Regions from separate parts of the Tolypothrix sp. VBCCA 56010 genome, predicted to be linked through region 2. Evidence: riboswitches for the same ligand, from Rfam matches in the RefSeq annotation. Region 2 holds a riboswitch; the other holds the start of a gene.
What was found. A riboswitch is a leader RNA that binds a small molecule or an ion and turns the genes downstream of it on or off. The one in region 2 is predicted to bind cyclic di-AMP.
Positions count from the first base shown of each region.

Region 1: it holds a riboswitch for cyclic di-AMP, as region 2 does, so the genes downstream of both, AABK37_RS22420 (hypothetical protein) here and ntrB (nitrate ABC transporter permease) in region 2, are expected to answer to the same signal.

Region 1 is NZ_JBPAOH010000070.1:8,434-16,346, reverse strand. It holds gene AABK37_RS22460 (Gfo/Idh/MocA family protein) at 1-197, shown strand, start outside; gene AABK37_RS22455 (SH3 domain-containing protein) at 206-811, opposite strand; gene AABK37_RS22450 (SemiSWEET transporter) at 1,112-1,366, opposite strand; gene AABK37_RS22445 (hypothetical protein) at 1,413-1,886, opposite strand; gene AABK37_RS22440 (DUF1003 domain-containing protein) at 2,111-2,758, shown strand; gene AABK37_RS22435 (retropepsin-like aspartic protease family protein) at 2,785-3,321, opposite strand; gene AABK37_RS22430 (hypothetical protein) at 3,924-4,229, shown strand; gene AABK37_RS22425 (hypothetical protein) at 4,804-5,031, shown strand; gene AABK37_RS22420 (hypothetical protein) at 5,237-5,479, opposite strand; gene AABK37_RS22415 (hypothetical protein) at 5,472-5,681, shown strand; cyclic di-AMP (ydaO/yuaA leader) riboswitch at 5,898-6,023, opposite strand; gene AABK37_RS22410 (hypothetical protein) at 6,111-6,320, opposite strand; gene pgmB (beta-phosphoglucomutase) at 6,304-7,913, opposite strand, start outside.
Region 2 is NZ_JBPAOH010000100.1:4,565-12,477, reverse strand. It holds gene AABK37_RS27190 (four helix bundle protein) at 1-417, shown strand; gene AABK37_RS27195 (hypothetical protein) at 1-8, shown strand, start outside; gene bchD (magnesium chelatase ATPase subunit D) at 470-2,530, opposite strand; partial or broken gene AABK37_RS27180 (Uma2 family endonuclease) at 2,627-2,698, shown strand; gene rnc (ribonuclease III) at 2,853-3,536, shown strand; gene AABK37_RS27170 (sensor histidine kinase) at 3,544-4,734, opposite strand; cyclic di-AMP (ydaO/yuaA leader) riboswitch at 4,989-5,227, shown strand; gene ntrB (nitrate ABC transporter permease) at 5,329-6,180, shown strand; gene AABK37_RS27160 (hypothetical protein) at 6,226-6,495, shown strand; gene AABK37_RS27155 (ABC transporter substrate-binding protein) at 6,447-7,883, shown strand.

The DNA of each region.
Region 1 (7,913 bases), on a different contig from region 2:
GAATCTCTGCGTTTATTCGCGTAATTGAGCAATGGGTGCAAGGAATTGATCTCGGTGAGGCGATTGTACCATCGTTGCGAGAGGGAGTTTATTCTCAGTTGTTGATGGATTTATCTCATCAATCAAATGTGAGAAAAAGCTGGGTAGATGTACCTGATTTAGAAGCATTTTTAAGTCATAATATCAACTCTTTTTAATGTTTTATTTAATTTCCAGAACAATCTCTAAGGACGATTGAAGGAATATAACCGTTTACCGGAGATGAAATTGGTACCCAACCATCTTTGCCACGATTTTTGATTATGACACGCTGACCACTTTCTAGAACTCCTAAAATCGGACTGTTAATTGAGGGTTGTTGCCGAACACGCAGAACACCTCCAACAAAAATTTTGCGACAGTTATCTGAAGAAGTTGCTGTTTCAAAGGGGGGTACTGGCTGTTCGCATGACTCGAGATGTTTAGCAGATACATAACCTGACTGAGGTGATGAAATCTTCACCCAGTCACCTGCGTAGTTTTCAATGATTACAAGGGTTTGATTGCGTAATGTGCCAATAATTGCGCCATCTGGACTATAGCGGACATTGAGATTGTCGCCCTGTTGAGTGGCAACTCGGCGGCAATTATCTGGAGTCTGCGCCAATTGATATTCATCGGATGCCGGCGATGATGCTTGTTTGATAATAGATAATTGGATGTCTTGACTTGTAAGTGTATTAACAGTAGTTGAGGCAGCAGGAAAAGCTGTTATCAGTGAAAACATAGCAGCTGCGGCTAGAGATTTTTGGCAGTTTTTTAACGGTTTCATTAGCAAACCTCCTAAGCATGAGAATTATTAAAGTCAAAACTTCTAAATAGTGATTTAAGATATTAGACGTGGTAAAAAGAATTAAAGTTCTCAAAGCAAAGAGTTTGTATAAAACTTGGATGCCCTTAACCTCATTTTCAAGCGGAGTTAAGGGCAATACGTTGAGTTAACTGAAAATTGCTGTAAGCTGTCGCGCCTATAAGAACGCACTTTTTTATTTTTGGGCAAAAGAATTAAACCATCAGCCCAAAAGTTTAATTTGCAAGCCTAGCAGCTTAGTACTTTATCAAGTTTTAGCGATTAATTGTACCTGATCTTCAGTACCAAAATTACAGAGGCTAAAAGTAAGGTAACGATGTTAGCGGCAATCAGAGGAATATCCTGAACATAAACGCCATAAACCAACCATAAAATAATACCTGTACAAAGGGTAATCAGCATACTCCAAGAAAGGTCTGAAGCTGATTTCGACTTCCAAGTTTTAATCAGTTGAGGCAGATAGGCAATTGTAGTCAGCAATCCAGCTATTAGACCCAAAGTGGTTATAAAATCAATTTCCATTTTTCCTCGCTACCTAATACCCTAATTTCATCCCTCAAAGTTATCTTTGTGTACTAGCTGCGGGTTTTGAACGCTGTTGTTGGTAAAAGCCAACAACTTTTTGCACATAAGCAGCCGTAAAACCACTGTTGCAGCCTGTATAGTTGCCAGTCATCCACCAACAGGCAACACCACGCACAGCTGCGGTTTCGTTGTTCTTAGTCGCGGCAAACTGCTTGTTTAACTCCCGACGGGTGATGCAACTTACAATTTGACGTGCAGTTGCAGGGCTATTTTCAAACTCCGCTGGTGTGAGTTCCTTTTTTAGACATGTTCTTGACCAACCTTTGAGGGTTTCTGGTTTGACTTGCCATTCGCTATAAAGTCCATCATTGGCAGAACCGGTTTTTGGTGCAGCTTGTCGCAATGCTTCTACCATCGCTGTTATTTGGGCATCAGATACTGCCTGTTGTGCTTGTGCTGGCAATGATAACAGTCCCAAACTGATGATAACTCCAGTGAGTAGCGATCGCATGAATTTCCTCCTCATTACCTTAAACTTACTTCATGTATGCGTGCTTTAGAAAATTTCTCACTTTCGGTAGCGCTTGGGGAATCCTACTAAGGATAGGTTTACGCCTATGCATTACTTTTTTCTATCGTTTTCAATAATAATAATATTTGCTTGAAATTTTCAAGCCGCGTACATTGAAATTATAGAGATTAAACACAAATCCAAATAAACATAATAGGTGTAACATGAATCCTACAAAAAAAGTCTTATCAAACAGTGTTGATGCAGAAGTAAATCAAAAGCGATCGCTAGAAAAAACCTCCACTGAAAAATCAACTCTTGGACATCGGCTTGCCGATTCAATGGCAGCGGAAGTGGGTTCTTGGAGATTTATTATCAGCCAAAGTGCGGTTTTGGCGGGGTGGGTTGGCTTGAATATGATGCCCGGAGTTCCCCATTGGGATCAGTCACCTTTCATGATGCTTAACTTAGTATTTTCATTTGCCTCAGCTTATACAGCGCCAATCGTTTTGATGAGTCAAAATCGGCAGTCTGATATCGATCGCAAAAATGACAAACTTGACCATCAAGTGAATTTAAGAGCTGGACAAAATATTGAACTGCTTCATGAAAAGTTGGATAACTTGCATTCTCAACAGCTAAAAGAACTGACTCAAATTGTTAAACAGCAACAGCAAATTATCAATGAGCTTAAAGTAACTTTAGTCTCTAAATCAGACGATACTAAAGAAGTTAAAATGAATGTAGTGCCAGGACTAAATGTGCAAATTAACGGGAAATTCTCCAAAGAAAATTCTAGTAACAAACCCTTCACTTTAGAGCAAGCGATTGGAGACAATGCCAAAGTTGTCGAAAAGCTAACTCATCGGTAATAAGAAATGAAAATCTGAATTTTCACTCATCGACGGTGAAATTCAACTACTTTTTCGAGAATTCTCACATCGTAGCTGTCAAAAAAATCGTGACCTAATAATCCGATGCCGGCTTTTGGAGCGATCGCTACCTCAACATTATTAACGATAGCTCCACCAACTGCAATAGACTTAACCTGACTTGTAACGAATTGTACCCTGCTACCATCAGCAATTTCCGCGCTCATCGTACCTGTAGCTTGAAGTTTGAGGTCACTTGCCATTCCCTGAGTGATGACGGTACCGCTAGCACCTGTATCTAAAATCATCTCAAAGGTTTTGTTACCATTAAACATTACCTCAATCACCGGAGTTTTCCCCAAACGGCGTTTAATCGGAATCCGAAAAATTCCATTATCAGATGCTGTGACACCGCAGAGACTACCCAAACTAACCGTTTTACCCGAAGAAGTCACCATAAAACAGCCTCCTGGATCGTCAGCCATTGTCCGACGCGGAAACACCAAAAACATCAGCCCAGGAATAACCGCCATCAAACCTAGCCGACTCCAAGCATTTTTCATATAATATCGCTCTTGTACCTGTTTAAATCTGTATATTATTAGATTGCCCAAATTGAGCCGAAAAATCTAAAAGTATCCAGCAGTTTGCATTTATTATGGATTAGTATCACGCAAAGGCGCAGAGGCGCAAAGAGTAAGACTTTGCGATACTGGATTTTATATTTTTTTTCCAGATAACTATACAATTTTGTTATTAAATAATATTAAATTATATTTAATAAATACATATTACATCTAAGAAATACTTAAATCATTAAAGATTAAGTAAAGACACTTGTCATAACTTTAAGTAAGACGAATATTTCTCTTCTTTGCGCCTGGTGCGCCTCTGCGTGAAATTCTTCCTCAAAATCCAGGAGAATGATGAAAAAGTTATCAAACTTACCACCCCAATTATGCTTCACTCAGTAATAGTGGCTGTGTAAAAAACTGGGGGTAGCACAATGTCAAATTTGAGAAGTACTCATTGGGGCTGGTTCTTAGGAATTGCAATAACTAGTATCAGTTCTGCCAATTGTGCCATAGCCCAAATTACCCCAGATAGCAGCCTACCGAATAATTCTCGCGTCACAACAATGTTCTAGCTGGAGGTGGCGGTAGTATTGCAGTCAACGCCCGCAACGCCAGATATTTTGGGAGACAGTACCCTTTTAGCAGGCATAGGTCAAGGTTTGGCAACAGCTGACTCTGTTGCGGGAGATATTGCGCTTAATGCCACAGGAGAAATAAAAGTTGTTGGGGAAAACAGCAATATCTTTAATGTTGTGCGATCGCAAGCATTGGGCAGTGGAGGGAATTTAACGATTAACACTCAACAGTTGCTAGTGCCAGATAAAGCACAAGTCAGTGCTATCACATTTGGTGCGGGCAAGGGGGGAAATTTAACCCTCACTAGCGCAGCAGCATAAACCCAAGACACCTGCCGCGAAATTATCGTCAAGACAATCATGCGATCGCAATCGTACCTGCAACTGGCTGGGTAATCAACGATAAGGGCGAAGTAACGCTGATTTACTCTGTGTCTAATGCTACTAATTTGGTATCTGCTCCCGTTACCTGCCCTAATCAGTGAACATTTTTCGGGTGCGTTACGAACAATAACGCACCGTAAAGAAGAGCGCACTTTACATTTCTAGAGCGATCGCTGCTACTAAATCTAAGTGAAAACATCATCTCTCATTATAAGTATTTCTTATGATTTGTATAGAATATTCTGTATGAATCATCGTAGCTCGATTTTAACCTAATTGTTATATTTATTAACATAATCTCAGAAATCAATATCTCTTATTGAGATTTGAACTTCTCCTACAAACCTCGGTTCATCGCACCGAGGTTTTTTATTGCCAAGAAAAATCAAGGTTTGTATCAGACTAAATAAGACAAACCTTTACTCAATGCATAAAATGCTTATCTTTCTTACGACAGGTGACAAATCTTATAGAAATTGCCAAATTTATATAAGATACTTTTTTTCCATCCATGCAACGAAAATTTTTTATATCAGTTGAAAAAAAAGAGGAATTATTTCACACAGAGCTAATCAAATGTGGCGTAGACTACCAAAAAGCTGCACAAGTTGCTCATATTTTAGCTCTGGAAAAACCAGATGAGCTTTTGACTGAAAAAGAGATAGAACTTACTAAAGAAGTTTGTCAAGAGTGGTTAACACATCATAAACGCTTGACTTCAATTTTTAGAGACTACTAATAGTTCTTAATTTTATTAACGTTGCCAGGGAAAAGAACCAAAAAAAAGTATTGTCAACTTAACCGAAAGCTGATATACCTGAAAAATACCAGCTTGACACGTACCGTGATTTAAATTTGTTCTCAATCATCTAGCACAAGTGTTTGTTAAGTTGACAGTACCCACAATAAGCGCTCCCGTTAAATTTTTATTAATGCCATCATGATCAAGAAAGCCCTGTAACCTTGATTTGTTCTTGGCTAATCTTCATCAATTCGTAGAGGTCAGAGGCATATAAATCTTCGTGACTTGGCTTGTCTGTTTGACTTGTTGCTACAATTGGATCGCCGTAAGCTTTGGTTCTGCCAATTAGTAAAAGTTTTTTGCCAGCACATTCGCCAATTAGTTGAAAATTGTAATCAGGGAAAAATTCTACATCTGTAAAGAAAGTACGATTTTTAATGGGCATTTATATCTCCTTTGTGAAACACGCTTGCAAAATGGCGATCGCCTTATTCTCTAACCATAGCGCTGCAAAACATTATCCGTGTTTTACCAGCTACAAATACGCTTTATTGATGGATTTAGACTTTAATTTGATTAATCGTTCAATGCAAACTCTACCGAAATTTAGTGCTTCAGCTTCTGTGAGAAAAGAGAATGACTCCTGATACTGATTTTCTTCCAACTCAGTATAATCAACACTAACGCCGTTCAACTCTTTCTTCGATTTTACAATCGACTGCTTGTAATTAATCATCCTAGCCTCCGTGTATTTGTGGCGGTTGGCGAGGTGGGTGAAAAAACAGAATACATCACTGCCAATAATAACAGTGATGCCACTTAGAAGAGCAAAAAGACAAATGCTTAGAGCAAGCTTATGTCAAAGGTACTCCTCCCAATGCCGACGGAGTTAGCTGACGGGCTAAGACTGGAAGGTGTCTTTCTCTAAAAAGAGATTCGCCCCAATTACTGGTTCCTCCGCTTCTAATCTAACTTGGCTAGATTGAATTAGGCGATTTTACCCACTTACTTTATTAATAAAATATACTGAGATGTCCTAATAGTCAAGAGGCATAAGCTCGGAAATTACTTAGGATTTACCATTGGATCGCGGTAGGGGATGAGGGGGATGAGGGGGACAAGGGAGACAAGGGGACAAAGAGACAAGGGGACAAGGGGGACAAGGGGACAAGGAGGACAAGGAGGACAAGATAAATTTTCTTCTTCCTCATCTCCCTCATCTCCCTCATCTCCCTTGTCTCCCTTGTCTCCCTTGTCTCCCCTACTTCCTTATCTTGCCATTCCACCTACAAGTGCAGCTTGGTTATCGCTTGTAACTATTTGCTGCTGTAAATCTTGCCAGCAAACGTTTTCCAAACTGGGTAAAACAACATGTGCTTTACCCACTCTTTCCACTGGACCTAGCCCAACAGTTCGCATTCCCGCAACCAGCGCACCTTCTACACCTGCGCTTGCGTCTTCCACCACCACACACTCGGAGGGTGAAAGCCCTAATTTTTCGGCTGCAAATAGAAATACGTCTGGTGCTGGTTTCGGTTGGGAGACGCTGTAACCATCAGCTACAGCATCTAATTTATCAGCAATACCCAAGCGATCGATGACAGTTTGGGCATTTTTGCTAGATGAACCTAAAGCGACTTTAACCCCAGCATCTCGCAATTCCTGTAATAAATTAGATACTCCAGGCAGCAAGTTATCTGGCTTGATACTGTGCATGAATTCGAGATAGTAACGGTTTTTACGTTCCATCATCTCCTGAATTTGCTCTTCGGTTGCCTCGCTGTCGCCTAATATATGCAATAGCGATTCTCGACGCGGCAATCCTCGCATCGCTTCATTTGCCTCGCGGTCAAAAGGAATACCTTCTTCATCTGCCAGTCGCTTCCAACCCAGATAGTGAAACTCCGAAGTATCAGTTAAAACGCCATCTAAGTCAAAGATGACACCTTGGATTTGGGAGGGAAAGTGGGGAGTGGGGAGTGGGGAGTGGGGAGTGGAGGAGGGGGAGGAGGGGGGAGACAAGGGAGAAATTTTTCCAACGAGTCCTCCTTGTCCCCCTTGTCCTCCTTGTCCCCTTGTCTCCTTGTCTCCTTGTCCCCGTATCTCCTTGTCCTCTTTACTGGCAGTCAAATCAAAGTCATACCACTCATTGCGCCATTGCAAGCGAAACTTGAGGCGTGTCCAATTAGGTGGTAAATTAGGACAAGCTACAGGACCAAATTGAGTCATGCGGATACCGCCAAACCCGAAAATCACAGCTTGCCAAACTCCACCTGCACTGGCTGCGTGAATTCCTTCACCTGCATTACGGCGGACATCTTCCAAGTCTACCAATGCTGCCCGCTGAAAGTGGGTGTAAGCTTCGGTTGGTTGATTCAAATCGCAAGCTAAGATGGCGTTAATTGCAGGACCGAGAGAAGAACCATATGTGTGGTCGGTGCGGGGGTTATAATAATCCCAATTGCTAGCGAGGGTTTTGCAGTCATAGCGATCGCGTAGCAAATACAGTAACATCAACACATCAGGCTGTTTGAGAATTTGCTTTTCGCTGGTGGCTTCAATTCCCAGCAAACCTTGCATAGATTTGGTGCGAGGTTCGTAATCTTCTAAATTGACATGTTCTAGCCCGAAAAAGCCTTCAAATTGTTCAATTAAGCCAGTTTGGGCATCTTGATTCACAAATATATGCTCTCGGATATCAGCCCAGCGTTGCAACCTTTCGCTAACTAAATCGAGTTGTTGCGCCAGATGTGCCCAGGTATCGGGATAAGCTCGTTTTAGCCAGTTCCACATCTCCAAAGCTGATTGTAAGTGCCATTGCACCATCAAATTGGTGAAAGCATTATTATCGACGCGATCGTGATTTTCATCCGGTCCAA
Region 2 (7,913 bases):
ATGAGTAGAAAAATTATTAAAGACCACAAGGATTTAGAAGTTTATAAAATGGCTTTTGATTCAGCCATGAAGATTTTTGAAATATCTAAACAGTTCCCAGTAGAGGAACGTTACTCACTAACCGATCAGATTCGTAGGTCTGACGCTCGAAGACTCGCTAACGCTTCGCTATCACGTTCAATTTGTGCTAATTTTGCTGAGGGATGGCGTAAAAGAAGATATCAAGCCGCTTTTGTTGCTAAATTGAGTGACTGTGAAGCAGAATCAGCGGAAACTCAAACTTGGATTGAGTTTGCTGTAAAGTGCAAATACATGGATGTTGAGATCGGTCGAGAACTCTATGGTACATACAACCAAGTTTTAAGCGGTTTAGTACACATAATTAACAACCCCTCACCTTGGCTAATTAAGCGTTAACCTCCCCCTCATCTCCCTCATCCCCCTCATCTCCCTCATCCCTCCACTTTACTTATCTAGATTTTAAATCTGCGATCGCTCCTTTTGTCATAGCAGCAATGGCTTTATCAGTCGCTTTCGGCAAATGATAATATTTACCTCCTGAAGTATGAGCTAATTCCTTGGCAAAGCCAGTGGAAACAAATTTACTTTCAGTATCAATCATCAATAACTGCATCCCTAAAGCACGCATTCTGGCGGCAATTTCTAGCAATTCCGCTTTGATATCCGGCTTTTCTCCAGGTTCAAGTTGCGGTTCCCCTAAAGAACGAGACAACGGAATATTCCCGCGTCCATCGGTTATCGCTACAATTACGACTTGCCCAATATCTCCACTCATTTGAGCATTCAACCCTACCCGCACAGCTTGGCTTAAACCATGCGCTAGCGGTGAACCACCACCACAAGGTAATCTTTCCAAACGGTTACGCGCTAAGGCAATAGAGCGGGTTGGAGGCAATAATACCTCAGCTTGTTCCCCCCGGAAGGGAATCAACGCCACTTGGTCGCGGTTTTGATAAGCTTCTGTTAAAAGTTGCATTACCGCACCTTTGGCAGACTGCATCCGGTTCAGTGCCATTGACCCAGAAGCATCGACTACAAATATTACCAAAGCCCCGGCTTTACGTACCAACCGCTTCGAGCGAATATCTGCCTGTTCGACAAATACCCGCTTTTGGGGATTTTGGATTTTGGATTTTGGATTTTGGATTTCTCCCCCAGACCACGCTTCCCCCACTTCCCGGCTCCTCAAACGTCGTGCTTTTTGATACGGTGCTGCGGCTCTCAGGGTGGCATCTACGGCGATGCGTCGCACTTTTCCTTTGGGCAGCATCGGCTTAATGTAGCGTCCCCGGTCTTCAGACAGAATTAAGCTGCGACTGCCAGATTTACCCATGCGCTGCGCCATCTGAGCAAAATAAAGCACGCTGGGATCGAGAATTACACCTTCGGGATCAAAGATGAATTCTTCGGGTATGCTGGGTGGTTCTTGTTGTTCTTCTTGTTCGTCTTCTTCCTTCTCTTCTTGTTCTGACTCGTCTTGATTTTCTGGTGGTGGGGGTGGAGGTGGTGGAGGTGGCGGTTGTTGTTCTGGTGGTGTCTGCAACACCGTTGCTCGTGGTACAATTACTAGCTCCACTGCACGGCGCAAATCTTCGGCATTTACTGTGGCGCGTCCATCCAAAGCCGCAGATGCTTTCGCCACGCGCATGGCGAATAATTCGGCGCGATGTCCTTGCACTGCGCCACGAATTGCTTCATCTACTAAGTAGGCGATTTGTTCGTGGGTGATGGTGACTTCTTTAAGCCATTCCCGTGCTAGGAGGATTTGAGTTTTTAGGTTATCGATGTCTTCGTTGTATTGCTGAAGAAATTCTTGGGGAGATTTAGAATAGGCGATCGCTTGTTCTACGGCTTCGACTCTTTGATCTAATCCGAGTACGCCGTCAGCCGAAAGTGCGATCGCTATTCTATCAAGCAAATGTTCTCGCAATGCTCCTTCTTCTGGATTGTAGGTAGCTATAAACAGCGGTTTGCTCGGATGCTGAAAACTAATACCTTCCCGCTCAATTCGGTTGCGTCCGTCAGATAATACTGTTAAAAGCTGGTTGCTGATTTGGTCATCTAATAAGTTAATTTCATCGACATACAGCACTCCTCGGTTTGCGGCAGCGAGTAAACCAGGCTGAAATACTGTTTCCCCTTGTTTTACCGACTGTTCCACATCCACAGAACCCAAAAGTCGGTCTTCAGTCACTCCTAGAGGAATTTGCACAAAGGGTGCAGGGATAACTTCAGTTTCTATTGTCTCTTCAGCTTCGGCTAGAAGCTTATCATCCCATTCTTCTGGGCGATTGGGATCGCAATTGCTCAAACCACCTTTAACTATTTCAATCGGTGGAATTAAAGCATGGATAGCACGAGCCATCACAGATTTTGCCGTACCGCGACGACCTGCGATCGCTACTCCTCCTAACTCCGGATCGACCGCAGCTAGCAGCAACGCTAGTTTAATTGCTTCTTGACCGACGACAGCAGTCAGCGGAAAGGCAGTAATTGTAGGCGCAGGCATGATTTGCACATTTTAGCTAGTCTCGGCTTTTAGCATATCAATTTCTGGCACATTTAGAATAAGTATTATCGCACGTTTGTTTTCAAAGCAAAATGTATGAGTATCGCTCAGGCTAAACGCTTCACATTGGATGAATACCACAAACTCGCCCAATTAGGCTTTTTCCATCCCCGCACGGAAGTGTCCTCCTCTGTGCGCCTCTACGGTTCGTTAGATAAAATACTTTTCACAAACAAAATAATATTTTTATACATATACAAATATTTAAAAATTAATAGTATTAACTGCTAATTCGTAGTATTTAAACTTAAATAGATTGCTAATGCATAAACTTTTATATTTTCTTGATGAAAAACTTATACGCCAAGCTTTAACTCATCGTTCTTATGTTAACGAAAACCCAGCAGAAGGCGAACATAACGAACGCTTAGAATTTCTCGGTGATGCTTTGCTCAATTTCTTAAGTGGCGAATATCTTTATCGCCGTCACCCAGAAAGGGGAGAAGACGAATTAACTCGTCGTCGTTCAGCTTTAGTAGATGAAAAGCAATTAGCAAAGTTTGCTATCGAAGTAGGTTTAGACTTCAGAATGCGGTTGGGAAAAGGTGCAATTCGAGATGGAGGCTTTCAAAATCAGAATTTGCTTAGTAGTACTTTTGAAGCAGTTATTGCTGCGTATTATTTAGATAATAATTCAGATATTGAAGCCGTTCGCGCTATTGTTGAACCGTTATTTGATTCTGTACCTGAAAATATTGTTGTATCTCGCTCAAATGTAGACTCAAAAAATCGTCTTCAGGAATGGGTACAACGCAATGTGACTCCAAATCCCCCTAAATATGAGGCAGTTCAAATAGGTGGTTTGTCTCACGCACCAGAGTATCTCGCCAAAGTTTTTGTGGGTGAAAAAGAGTTTGGACAAGGTAAAGGACGCAATAAAAAAGATGCAGAAAAAGCTGCTGCTGAAGATGCACTAGCTAAGTTGAAAAAACAAGGTTTGTTGTAAAGTTGAATTATGATTTGACTGACAAAGGCAAAATCACAGTAAAAGTAGAACCAACTCCTACTTGTGAATGTAGCTTAATTTCGCCTTGCAATAGTTTTACCAGTCGCGAAACTATTGCTAACCCCAAACCAGTGCTTTCAGGAAGATAAGATTTATCGCTCAAAGCCACGCGAAAATAAGATTCAAAAATCTGGGTTTGGTCTTCTTTAAGAATACCAATTCCGGTATCGGAGATTGCGATCGCCCATTTATCATTCTCCCACATTTGACAGGTTATCTTAATCTTGCCTGTCTCTGTGTAGCGAATCGCATTACTTACCAGATTTGTCACGATTTGCTGTAATCGTAACGAATCTGTAACAATTTCACTCGGAGCGCGATCGCAATCTAACTCCATTTGTAAATTTTTATTACGTGCCAAAGGCTCTAACATTTCATACACATCGTTAATTAATTTATCGACATTGATAGATGCTGGGTGCAATTTCATTTGTCCAGCTTCATAGCGCGACAATTCTAGTGCATCATTAATTAAGTGTAGTAATTTTCTCCCACTACGTAGCACGCGCTCAATGTGTTCTAAATTCTTAACGTTATCTTTTACTTCTGTGTTTTGTCGTTGTAAGCGCAAAAACAAATCCGAGTAGCCAATAATTGAAGTCAGAGGAGTTTTTAATTCATGCGCTAAATGTGACAAATTATCTTGATTTGCGCGAACTAAGCGACTCAGTTCTTGATTGTTGAGAGTTAAGTGATTTTGCAGTTGCTCTAGTTCTGATAATCGCTGCTCAGTGTAGCTTTGAAAACAGCGACCGATCGCTTCATCTAATACCATATCAATTAACCGCACTGTCCGCATTACTTCTGATGCTGATGCTTGCAGCAATTGTGGCTCTAAAATCGAAAATATAACTTGACGCAGTATCCTATATTCTCGTGCAATTTCCGCAGCACTAAAGCCTTGTTCTGCTCTGAGACTACCATGATGCAAACTCGCATCAACTATCGGCTGAATTTCACTATTTTGAGATTCCGAAAGTACAGTTGCTAACCCTGAGAGGACATGATCGATATGATTTTCTATCGCTTTTCGAGATAAGTCGTTAGCACTTTCAATCTTCTTGTCTTGGCGAACGGCTTCCACCCACTTTACTATAATCGTGTCTGTTTTTTCAAGCAAAAATTCACTCAAATCCATTATGGTAGCTTCGGCAAAGAATAAATGAATAAGCTGATAAATACCTATATATAATTATTTTAGCGATCGCCCTCTTGACTTTTTAGCATTTTTTGGATAATTCATCTGTCCCAAGACGTAAATTTATCATTTATCTTGTTTATTTTATATCGGAATTAGAGAAAATATTTAATTAAAAAATCTTAATATAACTATCTTTACCAACTAACCATGTTAAAATCTCAATTAAACTTGAGTAAGTCAGCTTAATCTAGCAAATTTTATTACCTAAACAGTTTAGGTATGAGATCCTAGAGCGGAGGAACCACATTTTGGGGCGTATTTTATAGAAAGTTAAGAGTCAGGAGTCAAAAGTCAGGAGTGAAGAGTGAAGAGTGAGGAGTTTTGAACTCATAACTCATAACTCATAACTTATAACTCATAACTCTCTTAAGAAGGGTATTTCTCAGCCCTAGCCCGTCAGCTAACTTCGTAGGCATTGAGAAGAGACTGAAGAGGCAAGCAACATTATTATTAATGTTATGACCTCATCAGTATCGAAGGCTGGTGCTGCTCAGATTTTTCGTACCTGCGCTTAAATCTGTTGAGGTGAAAATGATATTTCAATTGAATTTGGCTGCTATTGTAGCAGTTGCGGGACAGGCTGTTTGGAAACAGGCAAAACCTGTGATTATCAAAGATGTAGTTCTATTACCTATCCTTGGGTTCTTGGGGATTATCTTATTGTGGTGGGTTATCGCCCTTGCCAACCATGAATTAATGCCCACCCCCCCTGAGGCATTAGTAGCGAATATGGACTACATTTTAAATCCATTTTACCAACGCGGACCAGGCAACTTAGGAATTGGTTGGTTATTGCTAGCAAGTCTGCGTCGGGTAATACTTGGCTTTTTGTTAGGTGCTATAGTGGCAATTCCTCTGGGTTTTCTGATTGGCATGTCCAAATCGGCAATGTTAGCTTTTAATCCGATCATTCAGATTTTTAAACCCGTATCGCCTCTAGCGTGGTTGCCTATAGCCTTAGCCATATTCAACTTAGCAGATCCGTCAGCTATTTTTGTTATTTTCATTACTTCATTATGGCCCACAATTATTAACACTGCTTTAGGAGTTTCTAGCGTTTCTCCAGATTACTTAGACGTAGCGCGGGTGCTAGAAATGCCTCGTTGGAGACGGATTACAAAAATTATCTTGCCCGCAAGTTTGCCGTATATTTTTACAGGTTTGCGAATTAGTTTAGGGATTGCTTGGCTAGTAATTGTTGCTGTAGAAATGCTCACAGGTGGTATTGGGATTGGCTTTTTTGTCTGGGATGAATGGAGTCGTTTAAATTTGAGTTCAGTATTTTTAGCCGTGTTCGTAATTGGCATAACTGGGCTACTACTTGACTTCGCCGTGAGCAAAATTCAACAATTAGTAACTCGCCGCCCGACAACTTCAAGTTAGAAAATGGGTAATGGGTAATAGGTAATGGGTAATGGGTAATGGGTAATGGGGAATGGGGAATGGGGACGCTTGGACGCTTGGACTAGAAAAAGAATTATTACCAATGACGCCAGGTGCTTCAAGCCGGGAAACCCGTCCAACGCACTGGCTCCCCAATGCCCTATGCCCAATGCCCAATGCCCAATGCCCAATGCCCAATGCCCAATTACCAATGCCCTATGCCCAATGCCCAATGCCCAATTACCAATCATCGGTGAAAATGACGTATGGGTAACACCGACAATAACAACTGGAATCGACGAGACTTTATATTAGGAATGGGAGCAACGACAGCGGGACTGGCGCTGTCTTCGTGTGCAATTTCAGGCGATCGCTCTGCCAAAGGACTGACTGAAGAAGCTTTAGCTATAAAACCAGTAGTTAGATCCCAAGACTTAGAAAAACCGGATATCACCGTTGGTTATGTTCCGGTGAATGATTGTGCGCCATTTGCGATCGCCTGGAAAAAAGGCTTGTTCCGCAAGTATGGCTTGAACGTCAAACTTAACCGCGAAGCTAGTTGGGCAACCTCCCGCGACGGTCTAATTTTTGGTCGCCTTGATGCCTCACCCGTAGTATCCGGTGCCGTCACCAACGCCAGAATCGGTGCAGAAGGCGCACGCCACGCCCCTCTGTGTGCGGCAATGACCATTCACCGTCACGGCAACGCCATGACCATGAACAAAGCCATGTGGGATTTCGGCTTGCGTCCGTGGTACGAGTACAACGGCGATTTAGAAGCATTTGGCAAACAATTCCGGGCATACTTTGACAGCCAACCCCCAGAACGCAAAGTTTGGGCTGTGGTGCTGAGTTCCGCCATTTACGAATACTTTGTCCGCTACGTATCCGCTGCCGCAGGTGTCGATCCCCTGAAAGAGTTTCGCGTCATCATTGTTCCACCCCCCCAGATGGTAACAAACGTGCGAATTGGCGCAATGCAAGCTTACATGGTTGCGGAACCTTGGAATACACGGGCAATTAAAGGTAACGAAGGCGTCGGTTTTACCTTTGCACAAGGCAAAGAAGTCTGGCACGGACACCCAGATAGGCTATTAGGGGTGATGGAATCTTTCATCAAAAATTATCCCAAAACCTATCGTTCTTTGGTGAAAGCAATGATTGAAGCTTGTCAATATTGCAGCAAACCAGAAAACCGTCAAGAAGTTGCCGAACTGATTACTGATCGCTCGTTTACAGGTGCAAAACCAAAAAAGCCGGGTGCGCCGATCGCTAAATTTACAGGTCCGGCAATTCTCGGTAACTATAACTATGGCGGATTTGATGGCAAAGACCGCACCATCAAAGCTGCCGATACCACCATTTTTTATGATATTCCTGACAACATTCCCAAACAGCCTGGAGAACACTCGACATTCTTATGGCGATCCAGAAGTGTTTGGTTAATGACACAAGCAGCACGTTGGGGACAAATTAAAGAATTTCCCAAAAATGCTGATAAACTGGCTCAACAAGGCTGGAGGACTGATTTATACCGGGAAATTGCCGCTGAAATGGGTATCGATTCTCCCAAAGATGATTACAAAGTGGAATCACCAGAAGTATTCATCGACAAAAAAGGCTTTGACCCTAGCGATCCTGTGGGCTATCTCAATAGTTTTGAGATTAGGGCAAATGCACCTACCCGTTTTTATATGAGTTAAAAAATCACTCTTCATCAGTATTATTTCAGG